DNA from 2 places in the Acidaminococcus sp. AM05-11 genome. Region 1 is predicted to be linked to the other one. Evidence: riboswitches for the same ligand, from Rfam matches in the RefSeq annotation. Region 1 holds a riboswitch; the other holds the start of a gene.

Region 1 (7,297 bases):
AATCCCTTCCACCTGTTCCAGCAGGGGAACCTGGTACAGCTGGCGGTGGGTGACGCAGCCAAAGGGCAGGCTACACGTAAAGGTAGTCATTGCGCACCGGCTGGAGGCCTTCCCGGTCCAGATCCTCCGTCATGGCCCGGAGGCTCCGGCCGTCCTGGATTTCAAACTGTTCGTCCCCTTCGGACCCGCTCTGCTCTCCAGTATACTTTTCCTCGTGGTCCCCGATGCCCGTGGACACCCCAGCGGAGACCTTGGTGGCCGCAATGCGCACAATGCCGTTGCGAAAGGCCGCGGATTCCCGGCTGGAAACGGTAATTCCTGCAAAGGGCAGGAACAGCCGGTAGGCGCAGAGAATCTGGCACAGCTGGCGCTCCCCTACGTCCTGGGGGTTGATGGAGGCGTTGTTGATAATGGGCCGCAGCCGGGGGCAGGACAGGCTCATTTCCGCCCAGGGATACTTCCGCTGGAGGTAATACACGTGAAGGGCTGTGGCCAGGGCGTCCTTGCGGAAATTGGACAGCCCCAAAAGGGCTGAAAAGCCCACCCCCCGCATGCCGCCCCTAAGGGCCCGTTCCTGGGAATCAAACCGGTAGGGCCATACCCGTTTGTGCCCCAAGAGATGCAGGGTTTCGTATTTTTTCAGATCGTAGGTCTCCTGGAATACGGTGACCGAATCCGCCCCGCAGGCATGGAGATACCGATACTCGTCGGTGTTCATGGGGTAGACCTCCAGACCCACGTTCTTGAAGTACTTGGCGGCCAGCTTGCAGGCCTCCCCGATATACTCCACGCTGCTTTTGGCCCGGCTTTCCCCGGTAAGCAGCAGGATTTCCTCCATGCCGCTTTGGGCGATTACCTGCATTTCCTGCTCCATCCGCTCCCCGGTGAGCTGGAGCCGGTGGATGGGATTGTAGCAGTTGAAGCCGCAGTAGATGCAGTAGTTTTCGCAGTAGTTGGCCAGATACAGGGGTGTGAACAGATACACCGTGTTGCCAAAATGCCGGCTGGTAACTGCCCGGGCCTTTTGGGCCAGTTCTTCCAGGAAGGGCTCCGCCGCCGGGCTGAGCAGCGCCTTCAGGTCCTCCACGGTCACCCGCTCATGGCACAGGGCCCGGCGCACGTCCACCGCCGTATAGGCGCTGGGGTCATAGGACTCCATTTGGCTGATAACCTTTTCCCGAACCTCCGACTGGAGCTGCTCCATGCCGGGCAGGTATTCCATCGGGTCCTTCCGGCAGGAAGGGTCGTTTTCCAGTTGGTGTTTCCGTTTCAGGGCAGCCGGGGTTAGATTCTTGCCGTCCACCAAAAATTGATTTTCTTCTTCCATCAGGCATCCTCCCGCAAAAAGCCAGTCAAGGGATCGCTGGAGGCGGCGCCCCGGCTGAGCACCCGTCCCAGGCCGGACAGATACGCTTTCCTACCGGCTTCCACCGCGCTGCGGAAGGCCTGGGCCATGAGAGGTAAATCCCCGGCAGTGGCCAGGGCGGTATTTACCATTACCGCAGCGGCCCCCATTTCCAGGGCTTCACAGGCCTGGGAAGGCCGGCCAATGCCCGCGTCCACAATGATGGGCAGGTCAATTTCGTCCAGGAGGATCTGGATAAAGTCCCGGGCGGACAGGCCCCGGTTGGAGCCAATGGGCGCAGCCAGAGGCATAACAGCCGCAGCCCCGGCACTGACAAGGTCCCGGGCCGCATTCAGGTCCGGGAACATATAGGGCAGCACCACAAAGCCGTCCTGGGCCAGAAGTTCCGTGGCCTTGATGGTTTCCTGGTTGTCCGGCAGCAGGTACCGGCTGTCCCGCATGATTTCAATTTTCACGAAGTTCCCGCAGCCCAGTTCCCGGGCCAGTTTGGCAATGCGCACCGCCTCCTGGGCATTCCGGGCGCCGGAGGTATTGGGCAGCAGGGTTACGTCTTGGGGAATGTACTGAAGGATATTGTCCTGTCCAGTGGTATTGGTCCGGCGGACCGCCAGGGTAATCATTTCGGCACCGGCGTCCTGAATGGCCGTTTGAATTAACGGCAGGGAATATTTCCCCGAGCCCAGAATAAAGCGGGAATGGAAGATTTTGCCTCCCAGCTGCCAAGTATCATTTGCGTTCATAGTATTCATCCTTTCCAATTTTTTCTGTTTCTCCAGCTAGCAGCTGAAGCACCGTAAGGGCCTCCTGGGCCGCACACAAATTGACCCGGGCCCCGTAGAGCCCGTCTCCGTCCCGGATATCCGCCGTCCTGTCCCCGCACAGGTAAAAATGAGGGGACAGTTTGCGCACCCGGACCCGGTTGCCGGAGGAAAAGCCGGCCATACCGGAGGCGGCCACCAGCACCGCCTGGGGAAAGCACTCCCGGACCGTATTGCACAAAAGTGCCTTTTCCCGGGGCCCGTCAAAGGCTTCTACAATCAAGTCATAGCCGGCCAGCTCCTGGGGGATATTTTCCGCCGTCAGCCGCAGGATCCGGGGCACCAACTCTGCGTAGGGGGTAATCCGCCGCAGGCTCGCCACCAGGGCCTCCGCCTTGTACTGGCCCAGCTGGTCCATAAAATACAGCTGCCGGTTGAGATTGGTGGCTTCCACCCGGTCGTCGTCCACCAGCCGTAGGTGTCCTACCCCAGCCCGGACCAAAAGCTCCGCTACCCGGGAGCCTAGGCCCCCCAGCCCGCAAATGGCCACCCGGCCCTGGCGGAATTTGGCCTGACGCGCCGCTCCGTGGCGGCTTTCCAGGGCGTCAAACCATTCTTTTTGGCTGAGCATCTCAGCCCCCGCCTACAAACGACACGATCTCCAGCACGTCTTCCGGCTGGAGCAGCACCGAGGCATACTGGCTTTTGGGCACAATGTCCCCGTTTCGTTCCACGGCTACGTTGCCCAGGTCGATCTGCCGCTCCCGAAGGTACGCCAGCAGGGTCCGGCCCTCAGCCTTTTCTTCTTTTCCATTGATTCGCATTTCCAAGGCCTCCTTGTTTTGGGACAACAAAAAAGAGAAGCCACCTGAATCCGGGTAACTTCTCTTGCCGTTTTGCTCGTTTGCATCCCTACGTTGGCATTATCCAAATCAGGTTCACGGGTCGAAGGGCCTACCTTCCTCTCAGCCTGTCCGGCATTTCTGCCTGCAAGCTCCCCTGCCCTGCGGTTTTCACCGCCGGCTTCTCTATTCTGTTTGCTTTTGATTATACCGCTATTTTCTGGAAATTGCAAAAAACAGGTTAACTTTATACGCTCCCAAAATCTTCCGTTTGCCGCCCGAAAAATACAGATCAGGCCTTGAAAAAAAGCGGAAAACATGGTAAAATACTCTCCATGAATGCTACTGTAGCTCAGTTGGTAGAGCATCTCATTCGTAATGAGAGGGTCGTAGGTTCGAATCCTATCAGTAGCTCCATTTTTTTACCCTTTTTTGGACCTGCCGGGTTTCCGGTCTCCCCAGGGAGACGGAGACCTGTTTTTTTATGCCCCAAAACGGCTCTTTTCTGGGAGGATTTCGCCCCACCCTTCCTGCTATACTGAAAGTATGGAAAAACGCAGGATTGCCCCCTGCCCTGGCAGGAGGCAGCAAAGGAGGAGCCTATGGATATTACAGAGATCATCAAGGAAAAATTGGCAGACCGCAGCCTGCACCAGCGGGACCTGGCGGAACGGACGGGCATCCGGAAGGACTCCCTGTCCCTGTACGTGAACCGGAAGCGGGAGCCCAATCTGGAAACCCTGCTGCGGATTTTGGAGGGGCTGCATTGCAGCCTGGAGGTCCGGGATGAGGAAACCGGGGAAACCTACCAGGTGGCCGCCGGGGATTAATTTCCCCAAACACTTACCTGGGAGGATTTCACCCCACCCTCCCTGCTATACTGAAAGTAAGGGAAGCTGTAGGGCCTGGCTAAAGCCGGATTGGGGAATCCGGGGCGCCGGGCCCACCAGAAAGGATGGATGCCTATGGAAGATTGGGAAGAAGATAAATACCTCAAGAAAAAACGCCTGTCGGTGCGCATGGAGGAGGAGCCCCTCCGGCGGTTTGGGGAGCTCTGCCGGCAGCAGGGCACTACCCCCAGCCACGTGATCCGGGATTTCATCTTCCGGTTTATTGCCCGGAACTCAAAAACCCCCAGGCAGGGGAACGCTTCTGGGGAAAGCAAAAAAACAGGATGTGTGACCACCAGGGTCATACATCCTGTTTTTGCTTTATCATAATTGAATCAGCTTGAAGACGCAGCCGTTTGTGTCCATGACCCGCTGGGCCAGCCGCTGGCCCCGTTCCACATCGGCGGTAAAGCAGATTTCCGTTTCCCCGATGCCTTCCGTCTGGGCCAGTCCCCGGGCCGCCAGGTCCTCGATGGCATCCTGGGTGGTCCGCTCTGCCGGGTCCAGAATGGTCACCTGGGATCCCAGGGCCTTTTGCAGCTCTTCCCGGACGAAGGGATAATGGGTGCAGGCCAGGAGCACCGTATCCACGTCATGGGCCTTCAGGTCGTCGGCATATTCCTGTACGGCGCTGGCCAGTTCCGGAGTGCCAAATTTCTCCCCTTCAATCAGGGGCACAAATTTAGGGCAGCCCTGCCCAAACACCTGGATTTCCGGGTCCATGGCCTGGATTTCCCGTTTATGGGCCCCGGTGGACACCGTAAAGTCCGTGGCCACAAAGCCCACCCGTTTGTTCTTGGTTACGCCTTTCACCATCCGGGCGCCTTTGGCCATACCGATAACGGAAAAGTCATACCCGTTTTGGATCACGTCCTTACCCAGCACCGTAATGGTGTTGCAGGCCACCACCAGCTGCTTGATGTGCCGTTTGTCCAGGTAGGCGGTCATATCCCCTACAAATTCAATGATCTGTTCCCGGGACCGGTTGCCATAGGGCGTCCGTGCCGTATCCCCGATAAAGATAAAATCCTCGTGGGGCATTTTTGCCCGGAGCCATTTCAGCACCGTCAAGCCCCCTACTCCTGAATCGATTACGCCAATGGGTTGTTTCTTATCCATCTGTATGCCCCCTCTTTAGACTGCCGCGCCGGCAGGTTCGTTCACCTTCTATTATACCGCAAAGCAATCCTGTATTTACAAAAAATTCAGCAGCGGTCCAAAAGACCGCTGCCAGTTGTTGCAAAGCTGGGTGCTGAAGAAAAAATAAACGGACAAATTTCTCCGTTTTCCCCTTTAGCCCATAAAAAAACAGGTGCAGTTCTCACCACACCTGTACGCTTTTAGGCCAGGCTCTTTAAGAATATGGACAGGCCGTTGGCTGGCAGCTGTCCCGGTGCCGAAGCTTTGCCGGCAGTGCCGAAGGTAATGCAGGAACCGAAGGCTTCGCCGCAGATCCTGCTGATGACGCCCTTGTGCCCCATGGACATGGTAATCACCGGCGTTTCATCGTGTTCTTCCTTCATGGTCAGGGTGGCATCCAACAGGGTCAGCACATCCCGTTCCGACTGGGGCATCACGGCGAATTTGGCAATGTCACAGCCCAGGTCCTGCATCTTGCACAGGTTCCGGACGATGATGTCCTTGTCCGGGGTACTCTTGAAATTGTGCCGGGAGCCAACCACCTTGACGCCGGCTTCGTGGGCCGCCTCTACAATGGTCTTCATGGCTTTTTCGCCCCGGGACAGTTCCACGTCCACCAGATCAATCAGGCCGCTGTCAATAACCGCCAGGAGCAGATCCACATAGTCCTGGGTATCGATTTCCATCATGCCGCCTTCTACGTCCGTGCGGACGGTGAAGAGCAGCGGCAGGTTCCACAACTGGTCCCGGAACAGGGTCATGGGTTTAATCCGAACTTCCGGATCCGTTACATTGTTGAAGAAATCTGCTCTCCATTCAATCAGGTCACAGGGGGAATTCATGATTAGATTCACGGATTTCCGCACCCCTGCGTAATCGCTGTCCGAAATGGGGATGGCAATCTTGGGCATTCCTTCGCCGATACGTACATTCTTTACCTTTACTACTTCGCTCATTTGGCTTACCTCTTTCCATGCTACTATCCTACTGGTTTGCTATAAGTGACTAAAAGTATACCACCCAAAGTTACTGCTGTCAAACATTCTTGCCACAAATTTTAAATTTTTGTAAACAATTGCACCATTTATTACAGGTTAACTTTTCCTGTAAAGAAAGAAGGATGCGCGGCCATTAGAGGGGAAAAGCCGCACATCCTTCTTATCTATAAGAGGATTCAATATGAGTAATTCGCAAATGGTGCCAAGAAAATGGTCAAGCTGGATTATTCTTCGTCCATGCCCGGTTTGAAGAAGTCACCGAACAGTTCTTCGTTGGAAGGCATATCGTATTCCAGAGGACGGGATACCCAAGTGGTGTTCATGTAATGTTTCAGGGAGATGTTCTCGGAAACAATGTTGCCGCCCCAGGTGCCGCAGCCCATGGAAGAGGTCGGAGGCATGCCGTTCCAAGCGGAACCAGAGTTGCCTCTGTTGTTAGGTTGACGAACCATGATACGGGAAACAGGAGCTGCTTTGCCCAGACGATCGATATGGTCATCATCGAAGGAGTAGATGCCGCAGGAGTGGCCTTTGCCGCCTACTTCGAAGATAGCTCTCATCATATCCAGAGCGTTTTCGAATTCGCCTTTGTATTTGAACAGGGTCAGCAGGGTGGTCAGTTTTTCGCTGGAGAAGAAGAATTGTTTGCCGATATGTTCGATGCCGCCGCCAGTTACAGCGATGAATTTACGGTCAGCAGGGATGGTGAAGCCAGCAGCTTCAGCCAGGGCTTGCGGGCTAACGGCAACGGTGTCAGGCAGACGGTGGCCGGTTTCATCCCACATAACCTTTTTAATCTTTTCAGCTTCTTCTTCGTTGGCCAGGTAAGCGCCTTCTTCAACCAGGGCTTTTACGAAGCCATCGTAAACTTCTTCAGAAATAACCAGGTTGCCGTCGCAGGAGCAGCCAGAACCAAAGTCGGAAGTCTTGGAAATCCGGGTGTTGGCAGCAGCTTCTTTTTGACGTTCCGGAGTGTTGCAGGTGTTATCAATGATAACGGTAGCGTTGCCGGCGCCAGAACCATAGGCAGGAACGCCCTGGCTGTAAGCAGCCTTAACCATGGGCCGTCCGCCGGTAGCGATGATCAGGTCAGCCCGTTTCATCAGTTCGGAAGACAGGGCAATGCTGGGTTTTTCAACGCCTTGGATGATGTCGGCAGGAGCGCCTTCACGAACCAGGGTGTCACGGATCAGGTTGATGGTCTTGTTGGTGATGTTCTTAGCTCTGGGATGCGGAGAGAAGACAACAGTGTCTCTGCATTTGATAGCAAACAGAATCTGGCCAGCAGGAGTCAGGCAGGGGT
Region 2 (7,297 bases), on a different contig from region 1:
CATGGAGCAGGCCCGTATGGACCGTGGACATTTCCTTGCTCATGTTGGTTTCGGACATTTTGGTCAGATACACCGTAATGGCTTCTTCCAGGCTGTCCACCACCGGTTCATGATCCAGGACAAATTCCACTTTCTTCTTGTCGTATTTGTCTACGGCTTCGAAGGCTTTGTGGATATTTTCCAAGGCCAGGTCGCCCATCCGGGCAACTTCCTTGGTGGAAAGTTCCAGGGCAATGGCCGGGGTATTTAATACGTTCCGGTCCAGATACTTGGGCTGGTAGTTGATTTCGGTTTCGTCCCCAGGCATCAGCTTCTTGATCAGCTGGGTGAACTTGCCGGCAAAGGGCAGGAACAAAATGGTGTTCACCACGTTGAAGCAGGTGTGGGCGTTAGCAATCTGCCGGGCAATATCCCCTGCTGGAGAAATATGCAGCACCAAATGGATGAACTGGGGCAGGAAGGTCATAGCAATAATGGACCCAATCAGGTTGAACATAACATGGGAGCAAGCCACACGCTTAGCGTTCAGGCCGGCCTGTACCGTTGCCAGTACGGCGGTAATACAGGTACCAATGTTATCGCCCAACAGGACGGGGATGGCGCCTTCCAGGGGAATCAGGCCCTGGCTGGCCATAGCCATCAAAATACCGATGGTAGCGGAGGAGGACTGGATCACCAGGGTCATGCAAAGACCAACGGCCAGGCCCAGCAGCGGATGGGTGGTAAAGCGGCCCAGGAAGTCAATCACGGCCTTATGCTGCCGCAGGGGAGTTACTGCATCCCCCATCATGGCCATACCCAGCATCAGGATACCAAACCCCAGGAGTACGGAACCCAGATGTTTCAGCTGGCGTTTTTTGCACACGGCCTGCATCAGGAAACCGATGGCCAGAATCAGGGTAATATAATCAGTTAACTTAAAGGCAATCAACTGGGCGGTCATGGTGGTACCAATGTTGGCCCCCATAACAATCCCAAAGGCTTGTTCCAAATTCATCAGGCCGGCGTTTACCAGACCAACAACCATAACCGTTGTGGCACTGGAAGACTGGAGCACGGCTGTAACGCCAGCGCCCAAGGCTACGCCGTAAATGGTTCTGCGGGTCAGTGCGCCCAGGATTTTCTGAAGCTTGGCGCCAGCTGCCTTTTGCAGCCCATCGCCCATCAGCGACATACCGTAAAGGAATAAAGAAATACCACCTAAAAATAGAAAAAAGTGAACCAAGATGATCTCCTCCGCTATAGTCTGTTTGCGGTACTAAAGTAAAAAATGAGTAACGTTTGTGTAAAGCTTTACACGCCTAAATTCTATCACATCTAGTTCGTTCAAGCTAGCAATTTCCGTGAAATTGCACCATACTTTACATATTTGTCTATTCTGACTAAAAGGAGAATTTTCCTGGTTTTAGCAATTCTTAGGGGCCAATTCGTACATCCATCTCAATATTGTAATATTTTCACAAACCTGTCACGGATTTTCTGGATATTTTTCGCTGCAAAACGCAAAATTGCTGTATGCATTTAAGTTATCAAGACAGTTTTTTATTGTAAACTTTAGAAAAAATTCCGTAAAATTTTTTTCGCAGTATTTTCCTTTTTTTTAAGTGACTTTGCAAATTTGTCCATATTCCCTCAGAGGCCTGATTCGTACCAAATAAACGCAAAAAAAGAGAAGCTGTGCCAGAGGCACAGCTTCTCAGGGAATGCGTCAGTTATTCTGCAGCATCCAGTTTTTTGTAGTTTTCCAGACGTTCTTCGGCGTCTTTCTTCGTCTTGGCAAACAGGCTTTCCGCAATATCCGGGAAGGTCTTGGCCAGGGAAGCGTACCGAACTTCGCCCTTCAGGAAGGTTTCGAAATCTTCGGTAGGAGCCTTGCTGTCCAGGAAGAAGCTCTTCTTGCCTTCTTCTTTCAGTTCAGGGTTGTAACGGAAGTTTACCCAGTATCCGCTGTCAACAGCAGCCTTGGCTTCTTGGAAGGAGTGCTGCATGCCTCTCTTGATGCCGTGGTTGATGCAAGGAGAGTAGCAGATGATCAGGGAAGGACCATGGTAAGCTTCAGCTTCCTTAATGGCCTTCAGAGCCTGGTTCTTGTCGTAACCCATGTTGATTTGGGCAACATATACATAGCCATAGCTCATGGCCATCATGCCCAGATCCTTTTTCTTGGTTCTCTTGCCGCTGGCAGCGAACTTGGCAACTGCAGCTTCAGGAGTGGACTTGGAGGATTGACCGCCGGTGTTGGAGTAAACTTCGGTATCGAATACCATGATGTTTACATCATCGCCAGATGCCAGTACGTGGTCCAAACCGCCGTAACCGATATCATAGGCCCAGCCGTCGCCGCCGAAGATCCATTGAGAACGTTTTACGAAGAACTGTTTGTTCGCGTACAGATGTTCCAGATCAGCATTGCCAGCTTTTTCAGCTTCCAGCAGTGCGGTCAGTTTTTCTGCGCGTTCACGAGAGCCTTCGCCGTTTTCTTTGTTGGCTACCCAATCTTCCAGAGCAGCTTTCAGGTCAGCGCTAACGTTGCCTGCAGCAGCAGCGGTCATGTTTTCAGCCAGACGATCGCGGACAGCTTTTACGCCCAGGTACATGCCCAAGCCGTATTCAGCGTTGTCTTCGAACAGGGAGTTAGCCCAAGCAGGACCATGACCCTTGTAGTTCTTGGTGTAAGGCATTGCAGGAGCAGATGCACCCCAAATGGAGGAGCAGCCGGTAGCGTTGGCAATCATCATGCGATCGCCGAACAGCTGGGTAACCAGTTTGGCATACGGGGTTTCGCCGCAGCCTGCGCAGGCACCGGAGAACTCCAGCAGCGGTTGTTCGAACTGGCTGCCTTTTACGGTGTACTTGTTCATGGGGTTATCCTTGTGGGATACCTTGGTGGTGAAGTAGGTCCAAGCATCTTTCAGATGTTCCTGGGTAGCGAAGGGTTTAGCAACCAGTGCTTTGCCCGGAGCGGGGCAGGCATCGATACAGTTGCTGCAGCCTTGGCAGTCCATCGGGGATACTGCGATGCGGAAGTACATACCTTTTGCACCCAGAGCCGGTTTAGCGTCTACGCCAGAAGCATTCTTTTCTTCTTCAGTCATCAGTACAGGACGGATGGCAGCGTGAGGGCACATAATGGAGCATTGGTTGCATTGGATACATTTATCGATTTGCCATTCAGGAACGTTGATGGCTACGCCGCGTTTTTCATAAGCAGCAGTGCCGGAGGGGAACGTACCATCTGCTTGATCCATCAGTTTGCTGATGGGCAGGTCATGGCCTTCTTGTTTGTTCATGGGAACCATAACTTCGTCAACGAACTTGTTGCCGGTCTTCGGATACAGTTCTTCGTCAGCGCAGTTAGCCCAGTCAGCAGGAACATCGATCTTCACAATGGCGTCAACACCTTTGTCAACGGCAGCATTGTTCATGTCAACCACCTTCTGGCCTTTCTTGCCATAGGAGTGAACGATGGATTCCTTCAGGTATTTCACAGCATCTTCAACAGGGGTGATACCGGTCAGTTTGAAGAAAGCGGATTGCATGATCATGTTGATACGACCACCCAGACCGATTTCGGAAGCAATCTTCACAGCGTCAATGGTGTAGAAGTTGATGTGGTGAGCAGCCAGGTAGCGTTTCAGCTGGCCAGGCAGTTCCTTGTTCAGTTCTTCAGCGGACCAAGGGCAGTTCAGCAGGAAAGTACCGCCATCCTTCAGGCCAGCAGCTACATTGTAGCGGCGAACGTAGGAGGAGTTATGAACAGCTACGTAGTCAGCGAAGTTGATCAGGAAAGGCATATTGATGGGGGTATGACCGAAACGCAGATGGGATACGGTAATACCGCCGGATTTCTTGGAGTCGTAGGAGAAGTAGCCTTGAGCGTACATATCGGTCTTGTCGCCGATGATTTTGATAGCGCTCTTGTTGGCACCTACGGTACCATCGGAACCCAGGCCCCAGAACATGCAGGAGGTGGTGCCTTTCGGGGTGATATCCAGAACGTGTTCTTTCGGCAGGGAGGTGTTGGTTACATCGTCCACAATGCCTACGGTGAAGTGGTTCTTGGGTTCAGCCTTCTTCAGGTTATCAAATACAGCCAGGGCATCGCCAGGATAGAATTCCTTGGAACCCAGACCATAACGGCCGCCAACGATCAGAGGTTTAACGGCTTCGTTGTAGTAAATGTCACGAACATCCAGGTACAGAGGTTCGCCGTTGGAGCCAGCTTCTTTGGTGCGGTCCAAAACTGCAATGCGTTTTACAGTCTTAGGCATAGCAGCCAGGAAGTGTTTAGCGGAGAACGGACGATACAGGTGAACGTTCAGAACGCCGACCTTTTCGCCTTGGGAAACCAGCAGCTTGGCTACTTCTTCAGCAGTCTGAGCGCCGGAGCCCATCATAACAACAACGTTTTCAGCATCGGGAGCACCGGTATAGTTGAACAGTTTGTAGTCACGGCCAGTCAGTTCGCTGATCTTGCCCATGTACTCTTCAACGATAGCAGGCAGTGCTTCGTAATATTGGTTTACAGCTTCACGAGTCTGGAAGTAGATATCCGGATTTTGTGCAGTGCCGCGGATAACAGGGTTGTCCGGGTTCAGAGCATGGTCACGGAATTTCTTCAGTTCATCGTAGTCAACCAGTTTCTTCAGATCTTCGTAGTCCAGCAGTTCAATCTTTTGGATTTCGTGAGAGGTACGGAAACCGTCAAAGAAGTTCAGGAAAGGTACATGGCCTTTGATGGCGGACAGGTGAGCAACAGCAGACATGTCCATAACTTCTTGTACGCTGCTTTCAGCCAGCAGGGCAAAGCCCGTTTGACGGCAAGCCATAACGTCACTGTGATCGCCGAAAATGTTCAAAGAGCTGGTGGCCAGAGCTCTGGCAGCTACCTGGAATACAGCGGGCAGCAATTCGCCGGCAATTTTGTACATGTTGGGGATCATCAACAGCAAACCTTGGGAAGCGGTATAGGTCGTGGTCAAAGCACCTGCAGCCAGAGAACCGTGCACAGCACCAGCAGCACCAGCTTCAGATTGCATTTCCATGATTTCTACCGGGCGTCCGAACATGTTCGTTTTCCCATGGGAAGCCCATTCATCACTCACTTCTGCCATCGGAGAAGAAGGAGTAATGGGGTAGATCGCTGCAACATCACTAAAAGCGTAAGAAGTATACGCGGCAGCGGTGTTACCATCCATTGTCTTCATTTTTTTCATTGTTATAAGCCCCTCTTTCTAAGAGATAATGACTACGATAGTAAGACTTCCATAGTCCCCCTAGTCGTAAATAGTATAACGCAAATTCTCCAGAAGCACAAATAAATTTTTCCTATTTTGCATACAATTTACTGAATACTGTCACCTATTGAATAATTTAACACTCCAAAATTTTTGTTGCATTCTTTTCATTTTTTTGTTAAACTAGCTCCATCACTAGGGGCGCATTCGCTGAGAGACCAAAACGGTCGACCCTTTGAACCTGATGCGGTTAGTACCGCCGAAGGAAAGTGGTAGACTCCGTTTTTTCGGCCGCTTTCCGCAAAGGGAAGCGGCCCTTTTTTATCCAAGGAGGAGTCGTCATGAAGACGCAGAGACAAGCAGCATTACAGGGAATCATCACCGAACAGATGCAGGCCGTAGCCCAGCAGGAAGGGCTGGAGGCCAGCCTTATCCGGGACCGGGTAGCCAAGGGCACCATCGCCATTCCGGCCAATATCAACCACCGGGGCCTGGTGGCCCGGGGCGTGGGCGAAGGGCTGTCCACCAAGGTTAACGCAAATATCGGAACCTCTTCCGCCTACCCGGATCCGGCACCGGAACTGGACAAGCTGAAAGCCGCCATCGACGCCGGCGCCGATGCGGTCATGGATTTGTCCACTGGGGACAACATTGACGCCTCCCGCCGGGCCATTCTGGAGCATTCCACGGTAATGGTGGGCACTGTGCCCATTTACCAGGCCACGGTCCACGCCATTACCACCCACGGCCAGGTCATTAACATGACCAAGGACGATATCTTTGACGTGGTGGAAAAGCAGGCCAAGGACGGGGCGGACTTTATGACCATGCACTGCGGCATTACCCGCCAGGTGCTGGATACCCTGATTGCCGAAGGCCGGGTCATGGACATTGTCAGCCGGGGCGGCTCCTTTATTTCCGGGTGGATGCTCCACAACGGCAAGGAGAACCCCTTCTACGAATACTACGACGAAATCCTGGACATCTGCGCCCGCTACGATGTGACCATCAGCTTGGGCGACGGCCTGCGGCCGGGCTGCCTGGCGGACGCCACCGACCGGTCCCAGATTCAGGAACTGCTGAACCTGGGCGGCCTGACCCAGCGGGCCTGGGACAAGGGCGTCCAGGTCATGGTAGAAGGCCCGGGCCACGTTCCCTTTAACCAGATTGCCACCAATATGCAGCTGGAAAAGCGCCTGTGCCACGGAGCACCCTTCTACGTGCTTGGTCCACTGGTAACGGACATTGCCCCAGGCTACGACCATATTACCTCCGCCATTGGGGGCACCCTGGCCGCCGTCAGCGGTGCCGATTTCCTGTGCTACGTCACCCCGGCAGAACACCTGGGCCTGCCGGATATCAATGACGTCCGGGAAGGGGTCATTGCCGCCCGGATTGCCGGCCATGCCGCAGACGTAGCCAAGGGCCTGCCCTCTGCCGTAGCCCAGGACCTGGCCATGGCCAAGGCCCGGAAGGTGCTGGACTGGGACGAACAGATCCGTCTGGCCATTGACCCGGTGAAGGCCAAAGCCTTCCGGAAAGCCAAGAATAAGGATTCCGAAGAATACTGCTCCATGTGCGGAGAGTACTGCGCCGTAAAAATCATCGGCCAATACCTGGACGAAGTGAAAAAGAAATAAGCCCCTGCTTCGCCCAAGTTGACAAAAAGGACCCAGTGATGGACAGTCAAACTGCCCCAAACTGGGTCCTTTCATTAATTTTAATTATACATCAGAGTTTTTCGTCAAGCAGCAGGACTGCCAAGTCATTCACATTGGTGCCCGTGGCCCCCGTAATCAGAAGACCGCCCGTCTTTTCCAGGGCATGGTAGGCGTCATTCTGCTCCAGGACCCCAGGAATGGTAATCCCCTGCTCCAGAAGCTTCGTTTTGGTACTGCCGTCGGCGTAGCCCCCAGCTGCGTCCGTGGGACCGTCGGTGCCATCGCTGCCAAAGGAAAATACTGCTGCGTTTGTAAGGCCGCTGATGCCTTCTCCGGCGGACAGGGCCAATTCCTGGTTCCGGCCGCCCTTGCCCCGGCCGTGGAGATGCACCACCGTTT

The links. Region 1 has a riboswitch for thiamine pyrophosphate ahead of thiS (sulfur carrier protein ThiS). Riboswitches for the same ligand answer to the same signal wherever they lie in the genome.
Region 2: another riboswitch for thiamine pyrophosphate. It lies ahead of thiC (phosphomethylpyrimidine synthase ThiC); the one in region 1 lies ahead of thiS (sulfur carrier protein ThiS).

The regions. Positions count from the first base shown of each region.
Region 1 covers NZ_QRMX01000004.1:123,909-131,205, reverse strand. The annotation lists gene DW089_RS03830 (thiamine phosphate synthase) at 1-90, opposite strand, end outside; gene thiH (2-iminoacetate synthase ThiH) at 71-1,327, opposite strand; gene DW089_RS03820 (thiazole synthase) at 1,327-2,106, opposite strand; gene thiF (sulfur carrier protein ThiS adenylyltransferase ThiF) at 2,093-2,755, opposite strand; gene thiS (sulfur carrier protein ThiS) at 2,757-2,948, opposite strand; TPP riboswitch at 3,017-3,134, opposite strand; tRNA gene DW089_RS03805 (tRNA-Thr) at 3,308-3,383, shown strand; gene DW089_RS03800 (helix-turn-helix transcriptional regulator) at 3,569-3,796, shown strand; gene DW089_RS03795 (hypothetical protein) at 3,932-4,186, shown strand; gene murI (glutamate racemase) at 4,181-4,975, opposite strand; gene aroD (type I 3-dehydroquinate dehydratase) at 5,197-5,952, opposite strand; gene DW089_RS03780 (aldehyde dehydrogenase family protein) at 6,219-7,297, opposite strand, start outside.
Region 2 covers NZ_QRMX01000003.1:185,102-192,398, reverse strand. The annotation lists gene DW089_RS03170 (Na/Pi cotransporter family protein) at 1-1,225, opposite strand, end outside; gene nifJ (pyruvate:ferredoxin (flavodoxin) oxidoreductase) at 1,713-5,216, opposite strand; TPP riboswitch at 5,425-5,522, shown strand; gene thiC (phosphomethylpyrimidine synthase ThiC) at 5,579-6,877, shown strand; gene DW089_RS03155 (glycerate kinase) at 6,969-7,297, opposite strand, start outside.